3 regions of the Cupriavidus sp. SK-4 genome follow, and region 3 is predicted to be linked to each of the others. Evidence: predicted binding sites of a transcription regulator. Region 3 holds the regulator's gene; each other region holds the start of a gene.

What was found. The regulator HrcA, encoded in region 3, represses chaperone genes, less so after heat shock. The targets are predictions, from matches to a motif close to TTAGCACTCNNNNNNNNNGAGTGCTAA.
Region 1: groES (co-chaperone GroES) is a predicted target of HrcA. The motif match lies at 3,527-3,553, and genes of this name have one in related genera.
Region 2: rpoH (RNA polymerase sigma factor RpoH) is a predicted target of HrcA. The motif match lies at 3,316-3,342, and genes of this name have one in related genera.

The regions. Positions count from the first base shown of each region.
Region 1 covers NZ_JFJW01000090.1:40,568-46,138, reverse strand. The annotation lists gene CF68_RS19645 (FAD:protein FMN transferase) at 1-120, shown strand, start outside; gene CF68_RS19640 (hypothetical protein) at 117-578, shown strand; gene CF68_RS19635 (hypothetical protein) at 754-1,041, shown strand; gene CF68_RS19630 (transglycosylase SLT domain-containing protein) at 1,109-2,650, opposite strand; gene CF68_RS19625 (hypothetical protein) at 2,830-3,249, opposite strand; gene groES (co-chaperone GroES) at 3,648-3,938, shown strand; gene groL (chaperonin GroEL) at 3,984-5,571, shown strand, end outside.
Region 2 covers NZ_JFJW01000098.1:28,353-33,923, reverse strand. The annotation lists gene ntrB (nitrate ABC transporter permease) at 1-273, shown strand, start outside; gene CF68_RS21205 (ABC transporter ATP-binding protein) at 292-1,095, shown strand; gene ybiB (DNA-binding protein YbiB) at 1,191-2,183, shown strand; gene CF68_RS21195 (pirin family protein) at 2,204-3,079, opposite strand; gene rpoH (RNA polymerase sigma factor RpoH) at 3,420-4,346, shown strand; gene CF68_RS21185 (SCO family protein) at 4,455-5,075, opposite strand; gene cyoE (heme o synthase) at 5,204-5,571, opposite strand, start outside.
Region 3 covers NZ_JFJW01000100.1:66,333-71,903, forward strand. The annotation lists gene CF68_RS22225 (phospholipase A) at 1-155, shown strand, start outside; gene CF68_RS22230 (thioredoxin family protein) at 169-600, opposite strand; gene grpE (nucleotide exchange factor GrpE) at 689-1,249, opposite strand; gene CF68_RS37760 (hypothetical protein) at 1,525-1,698, shown strand; gene CF68_RS22245 (RNA-binding S4 domain-containing protein) at 1,765-2,160, opposite strand; gene hemH (ferrochelatase) at 2,157-3,272, opposite strand; gene hrcA (heat-inducible transcriptional repressor HrcA) at 3,379-4,413, opposite strand; gene CF68_RS22260 (NAD kinase) at 4,516-5,433, shown strand; gene recN (DNA repair protein RecN) at 5,500-5,571, shown strand, end outside.

The DNA of each region.
Region 1 (5,571 bases), on a different contig from region 3:
ATGCTGGCCGATGCGCTGGCCAAGGTCGTGCTGGTTGACGCTGCGCCGGAGCATCCATTGCTGTCGCGTCACGGTGCATGCGCGCTGCTGTACCGCAGCGGTGGACGGGGGCCGGCATGACCAGGGCAGCCAATCCGCGCACGCCCGCCTTCCGCCGCGGCCGGCGCCGCCGTCTCGCGCTCTATGTCGTATCTGCGCTGCTGCTCGGCTCCGCCTTGCCGACGCTGGCCTTGCGTGCCGCGCATGCCGATCCGGCACAGTGGCTCGGCTGGACGGCGTGGAGCATGAAGCTGCACGGCGCTGCCGCCTTCGCCGCGCTGTTCCTGCTCGGCACGCTCTGGCCCACGCATATGCGCGCGGCCTGGCTGCGGCGACACAACCGCCTTGCCGGTGGCATGTTTGCGGCGGCGACGGCAGTGACGGTGGCGACCGGGTATGGGCTGTATTACTTCAATGGCGAAACGCTGCGCAGCGTCAGCGATGGTCTGCATTGGGGCAGTGGGCTGGCGGCGGCGTGGCTGTTTGTCGTGCATCGGCGCGCGGGGCGCCGGGAGGGACGGCGGGGTTCGGGCCTGTAGGAATATCGCACCAGTGTCGCGCAAGGCGTGGCTGCACCCTATTGCGTTTGCGCGGTGAGCGGCGTAGAACGGGGAAAACTGCGCGGGAAGAACTGCGCGGAAGAAAACTACGCCAGCACCGCCCGGCCGCCGCATTTCGCGGACCGGGGGCGAGCCCGGAGACCGAGGTGTGACCATGGAGACCCAGGAAAGTACGCTGACCCTTGCGCTGATGACCGAGCCCGCGCGAATCCGGATCTGCCGGGCGCTGCTGGATGCCGGCGAGGCGGGCCTGCCGGCCACTGACCTGGCGCAGGTTGCACGGCTGAGCCTGGCGCGCGCCAGCCATGTATTCCTGGAGCTGGTGCAGGCCGATGTGCTGGCGCTGTCGATCCAGGAGCGCCGCGTTTGCTACGTGCTAAAGGCGCGCCGCGCCGTGACCGAGGCGCTGGGCTATATCGACGCCAGCGGACTGGCCGACTGATCCATGCGACGTGGCCGGGCAGCAAGCTGCGGCGGCCCGCCTCCACCGCCGTCCCGCCAGCGGCTGGCTACTTCCGGACTTCCTTCAGTGCCCGCTCACGCGCGGCCTCCCGGTCCTGCGTGAGCCGGTAGGCCGCGTAGTACTTGTAGATATTGCGCACATAGGTGGTGGTTTCGATGCCGATCTTCTCGGCCACCACGATCTCGACATTGTTGAACCATTTGTCGGGGTCAAGCCCGCGCGCCGCAGCCTCCTTGCGCATCTTCGCGATATTGCCGGGCCCGGCGTTGTAGCTGGCAAAGGCGAACAGCGGCCGCGCTGATTCCGAGAAGTGCGCATCGGGGAAATACTTCGACATCAGCCGGTCCATGTACTTGGCGCCGGCGTGGATGTTGGACTCCACCATCTGGATATTGCCCACGTTCAGTTCCTTGCCGGTGGCGGGCATGATCTGCATGATGCCGACCGCGCCCACGCGGCTGCGCGCCTTCTGGTTGAGCTGGGATTCCTGGAACCCTTGTGCTGCCAGCATCAGCGGATCGAAGCCATAGTCCTTGCCGTACTTCTCGAAGAAGGCAACGGTCTGCTGGAAGCGCTTGTATTCCGCGTCGTCGGTGTTGTTCTTGATCTGCTTGACCCGGCGCATGGTTTGCTTGAGCAGGTATTCCGCCACGCCGTGCTTCCTGACGTGGTTGACATAGAAATCATCGATCACTTGCCGCAACTGCGGGCTGTCCTTGCGGAACGCCCAGCCGACATAGCCGCCTTCGCGCACCGCCAGGTCCTGGCGCACCTTGATATCAGGCAGGATCTGCGCCCACATTGCGGCCTTCCAGTCGTCGACCACGACGATCTCCAGCAGGCCCGCATTCACCATCTCGAGCACGTCTTCGTCTTCAAGCGCGTCGGGCAGCAGCACCAGCTGCATCGGCGCCTTGCTGGACTGGCGCAGGCGGTTGTTCAGTGCAGTCAGGCTATCGTAGTAGCTGCTCGCGCGGCGCACATGGACGGTCTTGCCCGCCAGGTCGTCCAGGCTCTTCAGCGCCGGCGACTTCGGGCCGGTCACGATCAGCTCGCGCACTGGCTTGCGGTCGCGCGGCGCGGCAAAGTCGACCAGCTTCAGCCGTGCCTCGGTCTCGGTGAGGTTGCCGGCGGCAATATCGCCCAGGCCCGCCGCCAGGTCGGGCAGCAGGCGGTCGCGCGTGGTGGGGATGATGATGATGGTGAGCGGGCGCTTGCCCAGTCGACTGGCGTAGGTCTTGTTCAGGTAGCGCTCGAATTCCCGCACCAGTTCTGCGGTAATTCCGCGCTCGTGGCCTTTGTCGCTGAAGTAGAGGGTGCGGCTGTAAGGCACCAGCACGCGGATGACGCGGCTGTTGACCATCACGTCGAAGTCGCCCGTGCGCGGCTTGTTGGCCAGGTTGAGGCCGCGCGGTTTGGCGGCATCTGCCTTGCCGGTTGCGGCTTTCGCCGCGGGGGCAGCAACGGGCGCGGACGCCGGCGCCGGCTTCTGCTGCGCTACGGCAAACGTGCTGCACAGGCTGAGTGCGCCCACCAGGCCGGACAGGAGAAGGCCTGCAAACCAGTGGCATGGGTGGGCGGCGGACATGGCGCAGATGGCAAGCCGGGCAGAAAGGCGCGCGACTCGCTCGTATCGAGTCTAGGCGCGATTCTGCCTCTTGCAAGCCGCCAGGGTCTGGATGCTGCCGAAGGGCAAACGGGAGGGGTATGTCTGGCAAAAAGCAGGTGGCCGGTTGATCCCGGCCACCCGTCGTGCAAAGGCTGGCGCTATTGCTTTGGTGCGGCCATTTCCTGCTTGGCCGTTGCATCGGCTGCCTTGTTCTCTACCTTGCGCTCCTGCTTGGCAGCGCCGACTTCTTCCTTGTACTCACCCTTGGCCGCCTTCTTCTTGGCCTTGTACTCGGCGGCGGCCTTCTGGCGCGCCTCGCGGCGTTCCACCAGCGGGTCCTTCGGCGGTTCGACCTGGGTCATGCCGGGCGGCACGCCCTGGCCGCTTGCCGGCGTGGCAGAGGTTGCCGGCATCGCCGGGGTCGCGGGCATGCCCTGGGCAGCAGGGGTTGCCGGCGTGGCCGGGGTAGCGGGGGTGGCGGTTGTCTGGGCAATGGCAGCAGCGCAGCTGAGGCCAGCCAGGCCTGCGGCAATCACGCTGGCGATTCGGGTAAGGCGAGCGGGCTGTTTCGTATCCATGGAATACCTCCAGAGTCGCTGTCGGAGGCGCCGGCAACGGAAGCGCTCGGCGCGGCGTACGCCGTACATCCGGCCAAGACGGGCGCGCGGCGACAAGCCCAGTCTAGGTAGCGGCACCACGTTGCGCTGTCAGGCACACGCCCGAATGGGTGCCGGGATTATTCCTACAGGCGGGTCGTTGCCGGCCGGGAGCCCATGCCGCGCAAGGCATCAACCGCCCCTCGGGAAAACCCGCATCACCCCCGCGTCTTGAAATGCCCCTACCCCGTCCCTATAATTAGCACTCGTCAGGGGTGAGTGCTAACAGCCTCCTGCGACACCTGAACATTTCTGACGGCCGTCGCCTCGGTAGCCGGCCGATTTGTGATCAAAAACTCACTTTGTATCTAGGAGTCCGTATGAATCTGCGTCCTTTGCACGACCGCGTGATCGTGAAGCGTCTGGACAACGAAACCAAGACCGCGTCCGGTATCGTGATTCCCGACAACGCTGCCGAGAAGCCCGATCAAGGCGAAGTGCTGGCAATCGGTCCTGGCAAGAAGGATGACAAGGGCAACAACATCGCCCTCGACGTCAAGGTCGGTGACCGCGTGCTGTTCGGCAAGTACGCCGGCCAAGCCGTGAAGGTGGAAGGCCAGGAACTGCTGGTCATGCGCGAAGAAGACATCATGGCCGTGGTGAACAAGTAATTCACCAACTGACCGCCACCCGTACAGATTTCAGGAGATTCAAGAATGGCAGCTAAAGACGTAGTGTTCGGCGACGCCGCACGTGCCAAGATGGTCGAAGGCGTGAACATCCTCGCCAACGCAGTCAAGGTGACCCTGGGCCCGAAGGGCCGCAACGTGGTGCTGGAGCGCAGCTTCGGCGGCCCGACCGTGACCAAGGACGGCGTGTCCGTGGCCAAGGAAATCGAGCTGAAGGACAAGCTGCAGAACATGGGCGCCCAGATGGTCAAGGAAGTTGCTTCCAAGACCAGCGACAACGCCGGTGACGGTACCACCACCGCAACCGTGCTGGCCCAGTCGATCGTGCGCGAAGGCATGAAGTTCGTTGCCGCCGGCATGAACCCGATGGACCTGAAGCGCGGCATCGACAAGGCTGTTGCCGCCGCCGTGGAAGAGCTGAAGAAGGTCAGCAAGCCCACCACCACCAGCAAGGAAATCGCCCAGGTTGGCGCGATCTCGGCCAACAGCGACACCTCCATCGGTGAGCGCATTGCCGAAGCCATGGACAAGGTCGGCAAGGAAGGCGTGATCACGGTTGAAGACGGCAAGTCGCTGGCCGACGAGCTGGAAGTCGTGGAAGGCATGCAGTTCGACCGCGGCTACCTGTCGCCGTACTTCATCAACAACCCGGAAAAGCAAGTTGTCCAGCTGGACAGCCCGTTCGTGCTGCTGTTCGACAAGAAGGTCTCGAACATCCGCGACCTGCTGCCGGTGCTGGAGCAAGTGGCCAAGGCCGGCCGCCCGCTGCTGATCATCGCTGAAGACGTCGAGGGCGAAGCCCTGGCGACCCTGGTGGTCAACAACATCCGTGGCATCCTGAAGACCGCCGCCGTCAAGGCCCCGGGCTTCGGCGACCGCCGCAAGGCCATGCTGGAAGACATCGCCATCCTGACCGGTGGCACTGTCATCGCTGAAGAAATCGGCCTGACGCTGGAAAAGGCTGGCCTGAACGACCTGGGCCAGGCCAAGCGCATCGAGATCGGCAAGGAAAACACCATCATCATCGACGGCGCCGGCGACGCAGCTGCGATCGAAGGCCGCGTCAAGCAAATCCGCGCCCAGATCGAAGAAGCGACCTCGGACTACGACCGTGAGAAGCTGCAAGAGCGCGTGGCCAAGCTGGCCGGCGGTGTTGCCGTGATCAAGGTTGGCGCTGCCACCGAAGTCGAAATGAAGGAAAAGAAGGCCCGCGTGGAAGACGCCCTGCACGCCACCCGCGCTGCGGTGGAAGAAGGCATCGTCCCCGGCGGTGGTGTGGCCCTGCTGCGTGCCCGCGCTGCGATCTCGGCACTGACCGGCGAAAACGCCGACCAGAACGCCGGTATCAAGATCGTGCTGCGCGCCATGGAAGAGCCGCTGCGCCAGATCGTGCTGAACGCCGGTGAAGAAGCTTCGGTGGTCGTTGCCAAGGTTATCGAAGGCAAGGGCAACTACGGCTACAACGCGGCTTCGGGCGAGTACGGCGACCTGGTGGAAATGGGCGTGCTGGACCCGACCAAGGTCACCCGCACCGCACTGCAGAACGCCGCTTCGGTGGCTTCGCTGATGCTGACCACGGACTGCGCAGTTGCCGAATCGCCGAAGGAAGAATCGG
Region 2 (5,571 bases), on a different contig from region 3:
GAATGGAAGGTGTTCACGCGGGTGCTGTTCCCCGCGGTGCTGCCCTACATGCTGACCGGCGTGCGGCTGTCGATCGGCACCGCGTGGCTGGTGATCGTCGCGGCCGAGATGCTGACCGGCGGCACCGGCATCGGCTTCTGGCTGTGGGACGAATGGAACAACCTGAAGGTCGAGCACATCGTGATCGCGATCTTCGTGATCGGCATCATCGGGCTGCTGCTCGAGCACGCGCTGCTGGCGCTGGCCCGGCGCTTCAGCTACGGCACCAACTGATACGCGGGGAGAATCGCCATGGACAAGTTCGTCAGCATCGAAAACGTCGGCCAGACCTTTAAGACCCGCAAGGGCCCGTTCGTCGCCCTGCGCGATATCAACCTGCATATCGCCGAGGGCGAGTTCATCACGCTGATCGGCCATTCCGGCTGTGGCAAGTCCACGCTGCTGAACCTGGTCGCGGGCCTGGCCACGCCCACCACCGGCGCGCTGATCTGCGCCGGGCGCGAGATCGCCGGGCCGGGTCCGGAGCGCGCGGTGGTGTTCCAGAACCATTCGCTGCTGCCGTGGCTGACGTGCTTCGAGAACGTCTACCTGGGCGTGGAGCGCGTCTTCGCCGCCAGCGAGAGCAAGCCGCAGCTCAAGGCGCGCACGCACGACACGCTGGCGCTGGTGGGCCTGACGCACGCCGAGAACAAGTATCCGCATGAGATCTCCGGCGGCATGAAGCAGCGCGTGGGCATTGCCCGCGCGCTGGCGATGGCGCCCAAGGTGCTGCTGATGGACGAGCCCTTCGGCGCGCTCGATGCGCTCACGCGCGCGCACCTGCAGGACGAGCTGATCAAGATCGTGGCGCGCACGCGCAGCACCGTGGTGATGGTGACCCACGATGTCGACGAGGCCGTGCTGCTGGCCGACCGCATCGTGATGATGACCAATGGCCCGGCCGCCACCATCGGCGAGATCCTGAAGGTGGGCCTGCCGCGCCCGCGCGACCGCGTCGCGCTGGCCGACGACAAGGCCTACCACGCCTGCCGCACCGCAGTGCTGGACTTCCTCTACCGCAAGCAGCGCAACCCGGCGCTGCAGGAAGCCGCGTAGTGTCCTCAGGAGGCGATGCGCGGTGACCGGCGGCGGTGGGCGCGGCGGCTTGGCTCCGCTATCATGAACCCAGAACAGACTACCCCCACGCCGCCATGACCACGCCAGCCACGTCCTTCCCTGCTGCCCGCTATATCAAGGAGATCGGCCGCGGCGTCAACGGCGCGCGGGCGCTGCCACGAGAAGACGCGCAGGCCTTGTTCGACGCCATGCTGGCCGGGCGCGTCTCGGACCTGGAGCTTGGCGCCATCCTGATGGCCTACCGCATCAAGGGCGAGGCCCCGCATGAGCTGGCCGGCATGCTGGAAGCCGCCCATGCGCACTGCCAGCCGCTGCCGGCGCCGCCTGACCGGCAGGTAGTAGTGATCCCCAGCTACAACGGCGCGCGCAAGCAACCCAACCTGGTGCCGCTGCTGGCGCTGCTGCTGGCGCGCGAAGATGTTCCCGTGCTGGTGCACGGCACGCGCCTGTTCAATGGCCGCGTGACCAGCATGACGCTGTTCGAGGCGCTGGGCGTGCCCTTGTGCGCGACTACCGGCGAGGCTTCGGCACGCCTGCGCGAGGGTGGCGACCTCGGGCCGCTGGCGGTACTGCCGGTGGATGTGCTGTCGCCCGGGCTGTCGCAGCTGCTGGAGCGGCGCACCGTGATCGGCTTGCGCAATTCGTCGCATACGGTGGCCAAGATGCTGCAGCCAGTGGGCGAGCATTCGCCCGCGGAAGGATTGCGCCTGTACAGCTACACCCACCCCGAATACCGCGAGACGCTGACCGACTACTTCTCGCACGAACCCGCCAACGTGCTGCTGGCACGCGGCACCGAGGGCGAAGTGGTGGCCGATGCGCGCCGCACCAGCCGCATCGACTGGCTGCATGAGGGGCACCAGCAGACGCTGGTCGATCCGGCCGTGGGTTCGCTGGCCGAAGTGCCTGAACTGCCGCCCGGCAGCGACGCCGGCCAGACCGTGGCCTGGATCCGGCGCGTGCTGGACGGCGCGGCGCCGGTGCCGGCACCGATCGCGATCCAGGTCGAGGCCATCCGCGAATGCCTGCGGCAAGGCACCCACGTGACCTGGGCCAGCCCGCTCTGAGCCAGCCCCTGGGACCGCTGTCAGGGCTTGCGCGGGGGCAGCGGGATGCGCTCGGTCTCGCCCGGCACGTGCGGGAACTGATCGTCCTCCCAGCGCTGGGCGGCGGCTTCGATCGCCATCTTGCTGCTGGCAACGAAATTCCAGTAGATAAAGCGGTGCCCGTCGGTCGGGTCGCCGCCCAGCAGCATCACGCGCGACGGCGTCGTGGCCGTCAGCGTCGCGGGCAGGCCCGGCGTGAGCACCACCATATGCTCGGCCGGCAGCGGCTCGCCGTCGAGCGCCACCGCGCCATCGACTGGATAGATGCCCCGCTCGGCATGATCGGCCGGGATCTCCACGCTCGCGCCCGCATCCAGCTCGATCGCCACGTAGAGGGTGCGGCTGAAGACCTTGACCGGAGAGACCTGGCCAAAGGCATCGCCCGCAATCACCACCATGCGCACGCCCGGCCGCTCGATCTGCGGCAGCGTGGCGGCGGGATGGTGGAAGAAGGACGGCTCGGCACCCTCATGCTCCTGCGGCAGTGCCACCCAGGTCTGGATGCCGTGCAGGCGGGCACCGGCGGGGCGCACATGCTCGGGCGAGCGTTCCGAGTGCACGATGCCGTGCCCGGCGGTCATCCAGTTGACGTCGCCCGGGCGGATCGCCTGGTCGCTGCCCAGGCTGTCGCGGTGGATGATCTCGCCCTCGAACAGGTAGGTGACCGTGGCCAGCCCGATATGTGGATGTGGACGCACGTCGGCGCCGGCGCCCGGCGGCAGCTGCACCGGCCCCATATGGTCGAAGAAGATAAACGGCCCGACGGTCTGGGTGGCGGCGGCGGGCAACAGCCGGCGCACGGTAAAATCGCCCAGGTCGCGCACATGCGGCTTGAGCAAGTGTTCGATAGCAGACATAACTCCTCCGGTGGAATGAGAGAGGCTCGCAAGGATGCCAGCGCGCCGCAGTTGGGTCGAGTGTAGCCGCTGCTGCAACAAATCATTGCAGCAGCGGGCAGAACCCCCGTGCCCCGCACCGCTCTAACATCCAGTGCGCCGAACCGTGGGTATCGTTCCCGCCGCTCGAAGCGGTATGTAGCTATGCCATTCGCATGACCAATCGAGTGGAACTATCACGGCCATCGGGACTCCAATTAGCACTCACCCGGCCTGAGTGCTAATATGTGTTGCAGTGCCGCCGACCCAAGAGGCGCGGCACCCCGGCAACCGAACCGCCGGATGCGAAAGGAGCCATTGAGTGAACGCAGTCTTGTCTGCCGACCAAACCCTGAATAACCGTCTGCCGACGGCACCCCGGAGCACGGGCAGCTTTGCGCTGACCTTCCCGGCCACCGTTGGCAACCTCGACAGCTATATCCAGGCTGTCCACCGGATTCCGCTGTTGACCGCGGAGGAAGAGCAGCGCCTGGCGCGCGAGCTCCGCGACCACGATTCCGTTGATGCCGCCCGCCAGATGGTGATGTCCCACCTGCGCCTGGTGGTGTCGATCGCCCGCCAGTACCTGGGCTACGGCCTGCCCCACGCCGACCTGATCCAGGAAGGCAATATCGGCCTGATGAAGGCCGTGAAGCGCTTCGACCCCGATCAGGGCGTGCGCCTGGTGTCGTACGCGATGCACTGGATCAAGGCGGAGATCCATGAATACGTGCTGAAGAACTGGCGCATGGTCAAGGTGGCCACCACCAAGGCCCAGCGCAAGCTGTTCTTCAATCTGCGCAGCCACAAGCAGGGTGCGCACACGTTCACGCCGGAGCAGGTCGAGGCCGTGGCGCGCGAGCTGAACGTCAAGCCCGAAGAAGTGATGGAGATGGAAACCCGCCTGTCGGGCGGCGACCTGGCGCTGGAAGGCCAGATCGACGACGGCGAGGAGGAATTCGCCCCCATCGCCTACCTGGCTGACAACCACAACGAGCCCACCCGCGTGCTGGAAGCCAAGCGCCACGACCGCATGCAGGTCGAGGGCCTGGAAGAGGCGCTGGGCAAGCTGGACGAACGCAGCCGCCGCATCATCGAGGCGCGCTGGCTGCACGTCGAGGACGACGGCTCGGGCGGCTCCACGCTGCATGAGCTGGCTGACGAGTTCGGCGTCTCGGCCGAGCGCATCCGCCAGATCGAGGCTGCGGCCATGAAGAAGATGAAGGGGGCGCTGCAGGCGTTCGCCTGATCCGCTCTCCCCCAGCCATGCAAAAGGCCGGTCCACTGGACCGGCCTTTTTGTTGCCTGCGAGGAGGTGAGTGCGACGTTATGCCGCACCCCTTCCCTCCCTTTCACGTCACGACAGCAGCTGTTTCAGGTCGTGCGCGATCGGATCCGGACCCTGGCCGTGGCGGATGAACAGCCGCAGCTTGCCCTCCGGGTCGAACACATAGCTGCCCGCGGAGTGGTCCACCGTGTAGTTGTTCGGGGAGCTGCCCGGCACCTTGGCGTAGAACACCTTGAAGTCCTTGGTCAGCTTCTGCAGTGCGGCTTCGTCGGCCGGGCGCAGCCCCAGGAAGCGCGCATCAAAGGCCGGCACGTACTGGGCCAGCAGCGCCTGCGTGTCGCGTTCCGGGTCGACCGTGACAAACAGCACCTGCACGCGGTCGGCGTCCGGGCCCAGTTTCTCCATCACCGCCTTCAGTTCTGCCATCGTCGTCGGGCACACGTCCGGGCAGTGGGTGTAGCCGAAGAACATCACCACCGCCTTGCCCTTGAAGTCGGCGATGGTGCGCACCTTGCCGTGATGGTCGGTCAGCGAGAAGTCCTTGCCGAAGTCCGCCGCGCCGGTGATGTCGACATTGCGGAACGAGGCCTTCTGCTGCCCGCAGGCAGCCACGGCCAGCGCAAGCGCGGCCAGCAGGGAAAAGCGGCGGAAGGCGGCGAACAGGCCGGAGGCGGGGCTTAGGCGGGGCATGCGGCGGAAACCGGTCAGGGGTGGGAGGGAACAGCGGCACCGGAGGGCGGCGACATCACGCAGTATCGCCGATCGTGCCGCCACGCTGCGCCGGCCGCGACAAGATGCCGCAGCCGATGGGCCACAGGTCAGACCTGCGGCACGAACTTGAAGTAGTGATCGACCAGCAGCGCGGCGAACAGCAGCGACAGGTACAGGATCGAGAAGCGGAAGGTGCGCTGCGCCAGCTCGTCCGAATAGTTGCGGTACATCTTCCAGGCATAGGCCAGGAAACCCGCGCCCAGCGCCAGCGCGGCCGCCAGGTAGATATAGCCGCTCATGCCGTAGACAAAGGGCAGCAGCGTCGCGGCGATCATGATCAGCGTGTACAGCAGGATATGCAGCAGCGTATAGCGCTCGCCGTGCGTGACCGGCAGCATCGGCAGGCCGGACTTTGCGTAGTCGGCGCGGCGGTACAGCGCCAGGGCCCAGAAGTGCGGCGGGGTCCAGGTGAAGA
Region 3 (5,571 bases):
TCGACGCGCAGCTGACCTATCCGATGGGGCGCCTGATCCCCGGCACCGCGGGCTACCTAGTGGCGGGCTACTTCGTCGGCTATGGCGAGAGCCTGCTGGACTACAACCACAAGCTGCCCTGGCAGTTCCGTATCGGCTACGCGCTGTCCCGCTGAACGGCCAGACCGCTCAGCCGGCCAGCGGCTTGCCGCTGGCCTTGAGCCGCGCATTGGCCACCGCGGCGGCAAACTGGCCGTGGCCATGCCAGCCGGTGGCGCGGCCCAGCTTCTTGCCGTTCTGGAAGAACATGAACACCGGGATGCCATGCAGGCCAAAGCGCCGGCCCAGCCCGGGATGCGCGTAGACGTTGGCATGCAGCCAGCGCAGTTCCAGCGCGCGGATCGGTTCGGGGTTGGCCAGCATGGCCTTCTTGGCCATCTCGCAGTTGAAGCAGTCCACCCCCCAGAAGAACACGCACACCAGCGCGTCGCCCGCATCGGCGATGGCGGCGTCGATGCTGCCGTCATCGACCTCGCGCATGCCGAATGCCTCGAAGGCGCGGTGGTCGAGGTGGGGGGCCGCGGACGATTCCGGCGAGCCGGCAGTTGGTTCAGTGGTCATGCACGCTCCAGAATGACAAACGCCCGGGCCAGCCGACACCGGGCGTCAGGTCGCATTCCAGGACGGCACGCCGCCGTCCCGGGCCGCCTTACTTCGGTGCCGCCACCGTCACCAGCGCCGGCCGCAGCACGCGCTCGGCAATGGTGTAGCCGCGCTGGAGCACGGTCACCACGGTATTGGGTTCCTGGTCCGCCGGCACCATCGAGATGGCCTGGTGGCGGTGCGGGTCGAATTTCTCGCCCACCGGATTGAGTTCAACGATCTTGCCGCGCTCAAAGGCGGCGGCCAGCTGGCGCGCGGTCAGCTCGACGCCTTCGCGCAGCTTGGCGATATCGCCCGAGCCGTCGGCCAGCGCGGCCTGCAGGCTGTCCATCACCGGCAGCAGGTTGTCGGCGAAGTTCTCGATGGCGAACTTGTGCGCCTTGGCGACATCGTCCTGCGCCCGGCGGCGGATGTTCTCGCCTTCGGCAACGGCGCGCATATACAGGTCGTAATGCTCGCGCGCCTTGGCTTCCAGGGCGGCCAGCTGGGCCGCCACGTCGTCCACGGCAGCGGTTTCCGGCGCACCGGTTTCCTGGCTGGCGTTGGCCGCCTCATCGCCCGCGGGCGTAGGCGTCTGGGTGGTTGGCGTCTGCTTCTGTTCTTCCATGTCGATCCGTATCAATGCATTGTCGCGGCCCGCCGTGGGCCTGGCCGCGGGTGGTAAATCGGCGCGTGTTCCGTGCAGGTGGTGGCAAGGCGCAGGTTTTCAAGAGTGGCGCTGGCGTGACGCGGAAACACACGGTTACAAAGGCCAGGCATATGCAATCGACGCCTTATTGCTTTGCTGCATCGCAATCACTAAGATTCTCAGTAATAAAAATGATAAAAATGCCGGGGGTCCTGGAGATGGTTCATCTTTGTGCCTCTTCCGAAAGGTTGGCCATGCATAAGCTGCCAGTCGTGACACTCTGCCTTGTGGCCGCATTGGCGGTCATGACCGTCTTTATCTGCCTTTCCGGCGCATTCACCCCGCGCGATACGGAGTATGGCAGCGGCAAGGCGGTGTTCAAGCACTACATCGTCCCTATCGTCAGCCAGGAAGTCACGCAGGAATAAGCGCCACCTGACCCGATCCAAGCGCGCGGCGGCGCCGGAGCTTCCCGGTGCCGCCGCGTTGTCATTTCAGCTCTTCAGGTGGTCGATGCGGCGCCGGTCCCGCTTGGTCGGGCGCCCCTGGATCTGCGCGGACGGCTCCGGCTGCAGGCGCCGGCGCTCGGCATCGGCCAGCCGGCGCGACTGGCTTTCGGCACTTTCCTCGTACAGCGTCTGCGCCACCGGCGCCGGCCCGCGCGCCGGGGCGATGCCTTTCACCACCAGTTCCCAGTGCTGCTGGTGGGCTTCCAGCACCACCATGTCGCCGGGCTTCACCTCGCGCGAGTTCTTGCATGGCTGGCCGTTGACGGTTACCTTGCTGCGCTCGACCGCTTCGGCCGCCAGCGAGCGCGTCTTGAAGAAGCGCGCGCACCACAGCCATTTGTCGATGCGCTGGCGCGCATCCGGCTCAAAGTCAACGTTCATGCCGCCGCTCCCCGGGTCTGGGCGCGCGTGCGCCGTGCTTCCAGTTCGTGCGGATGCGGCGTGGCCAGCGGCCAGCCCTGCAGGTGCTGCAGCGCGATCTCGGCCATGGCCGCGACCCACGGATCGGCATCATTCAGGCACGGGATGAAGTGGAAATCCTTGCCGCCCGCGACCTTGAACTCGGTCTGCCCTTCCATGGCGATTTCCTCCAGGGTCTCGATGCAGTCGGCCGGAAAGCCCGGGCAGAAGACGTCGACCCGGCCTGCGCCGACCTTGCCCAGTTCGGCCAGCGTCGGCGCGGTGTACGGCTGCAGCCATTCCGCCTTGCCAAAACGAGACTGGAACGTCACCTGATACTGGCCAGGCTGCAGGCCCAGCGCCTCGCCCAGCAGCCGGCCGGTCTTCAGGCATTCGCAGTGGTAGGGGTCGCCCAGCTCCAGCGTGCGCCGCGGCACGCCGTGGAACGACAGGATCAGCTTGTCGCCGCGGGCAAAGTCCGGCATGCCGTGGCGCGCCCAATAGGCGCCGACCTGCTGGTGCAGCGCCGAGATATAGGCCGGATGGTCGTGGAAGTGCTTGACCAGCCGCAGCTCGGGCTGGTTGCGCCACTGGCCCAGCACCCGGAACACCTCGTCGAAGGCCGTGGCCGTGGTGGTGCCCGAGTACTGCGGATACATCGGCAGCACCAGCACCTGCTCGCAGCCCTGCCGGCGCAGCGCCTCCAGCACCGAGGCGATCGACGGGTTGCCATAGCGCATTGCGCACGCGACCGTCACTTCATGGCCGTGCTGGTTCAGCAGCCGCTGCAGCGCGTGGGCCTGGCGCTCGCTGTAGACCAGCAGCGGAGAGCCCGTCATATGGGCCTCGCGCAGCCAGATCGATTCGTATTTCAGCGCCGAGGCGCGCGAACGCAGCGGCAGGATCACCCCGTGCAGCAGGGGCAGCCAGGCCGCGCGCGGGATCTCGACCACGCGCGGATCGGACAGGAATTCCTTCAGGTAGCGCCCCACCGCCTTGGGCGTGGGAGCGTCCGGGGTGCCCAGGTTGACCAGCAGGATCGCCGTGCGCGGCGCGTGGCCGTGCTGGTAGGCCGGTTCGGGAGAAAACGTCATGTCGCTTCCGGGTTGACACGGTGCCGGGATGGCGCCGGTGCGGCGCACCGGCGATTGCCGCGCTCGGCAGGCATGGAGCCGCTTGTCAGACCAGCCAGTGTTTGCACTAGTTCTGGCTCAGGGCGCTGGACAGCAAGCGCGCGGTGATGTCGACGATGGGGATCACGCGCTCATACGCCATGCGCGTGGGGCCGATCACGCCGAGCGTGCCGACGATCTGGCCGTCGACCTCGTACGGGGCGGTGATGACCGCCATGTCTTCGATCGGCACCAGCCGGCTTTCGCCGCCGATAAAGATCTGCACGCCCTGCGCATGGCTGGACACGTCCAGCAGCTGCAGCAGGCTGGTCTTGTGCTCGAACACGTCGAACAGGCGCCGCAGCTTGTCCATGCTGGAGGCCAGGTCTTCCACTTCCAGCAGCTTGCGCTCGCCGCTGATAAAGACGTGGTCGTCGTCCTCGTCCTCGGTGACGCTGCCGGCCTCGACCGCGGCCTGCATCAGCTGCGACATGTCGCGGCGCAGGTCCTGCAGTTCCACCCGCAGGTGGCCGCGCACCGTGTCGAAGCTCATGCCGGCATAGTGCGAGTTGAAGAAGTTGGCCGCCTCGATCAGCTGGGCCGGCGTGTACGACAGCTCGGTCTGGATGATGCGGTTCTGCACGTCACCCTCGGGGCTGACGATGATCAGCAGGATGCGCTTGTCCGACAGCCGCATGAATTCGATCTGCCGGAACGCCTGCGCACGGCGCGGCGTCATCACCACGCCGGCAAAGTGCGACAGGTTGGACAGCGTGCGCGCCGCCGCCGTGATCATGCGCTGCGGCCCCAGCTGCTGGCCGCCGAGCTGGTCCTGGATCTGGCCGGTCAGCTCGGCCAGGTCGGCGTTGCGCTCCAGCGGCTTGGCCGTCAGCATCGAATCGACGAACAGCCGGTAGCCGCGCGGGGTCGGGATACGGCCGGCCGAGGTGTGCGGACTGGCAATAAAGCCCATTTCCTCCAGATCGGACATCACATTGCGAATCGTCGCAGGCGACAGGTCCAGCCCCGAGTATTTCGACAAGGTGCGGGAACCGACCGGCTGCCCTTCGGCAATATAGCGCTCGATCAGGGTCTTGAGCAGCGTTTTGGAGCGTTCATCCATGATGCCCCGATTTTACGCAAGTTTTGGACCTTCTGGCGGCCGGCCTGGCCCGCCCGCTGGCGCCTGCTGACAAGCGTCATGGCGGTATGGTCTAATCCACGCATGTCCGCCCCCCCGAAAGCCAGCGCCGTGCGCACTTCGTTCAAGACCGTCGCCCTGGTGGGCCGGTACTCCACTGCCGGCATCGAAGGGCCGCTGGAGGAGATCGCCTCTTATATCCTGCGCAACGGGCAGGACGTGGTGTTCGAGCGCGAAACCTCGCTCGCCACCGGGCTGACCGCCTACCCTGCCCTGTCCGCCGAGGAGATCGGCCGGCAGGCCGACGTGGCCGTGGTGCTGGGCGGCGACGGCACGCTGCTGGGCATCGCCCGCCAGCTCGCCGGCTATGACGTGCCATTGATCGGCGTCAACCACGGGCGGCTGGGCTTCATGACCGACATCGCGCTGGAAGACGCGCACACCGTGCTGCCCGACATGCTCGACGGCCGCTATGAGGCCGAGACCCGCCTGCTGCTGGAATCGCGCGTGGTGCGCGACGACATGGACATCTTCTCCGCGCTGGCCCTGAACGACGTGGTGGTGAACCGCTCGGGCATCTCCGGCATGGTCGAACTGGCGGTGTCGGTGGACGGCCACTTCATGTACAACCAGCGCTCGGACGGCCTGATCGTGTCGACCACCACCGGATCCACCGCCTACGCGCTGTCCGCCGGCGGCCCGATCCTGCACCCGACGCTGTCGGGCGTGGTGCTGGTGCCGATTGCCCCACACGCGCTGTCCAACCGCCCGATCGTGCTGCCGCACGACGCCGAGGTCACCATCGAAGTGGCCAGCGCGCGCGACGCCAGCGTCAACTTCGACATGCAGTCGCTGACCTCGCTGCTGCCGGGCGACCGCATCGTGGTGCGGCGCTCCGAAAAGACCATCAACCTGCTGCACCCGGTCGGCTACAACTACTACGCCACGCTGCGCAAGAAGCTGCACTGGCACGAGTACCCGTCCGAAGACAACCGCCTCTGAGCCAGTATCAAGCCGCCCCTTGAGCCTGATCCCGAACCCATCGGACCGACTACCTCCAACGCCACGATGCTGCGCAGCCTGTCCATCCGCGATTTCGTCATCGTCGATACGCTCGACCTGGACTTCACCACTGGCTTC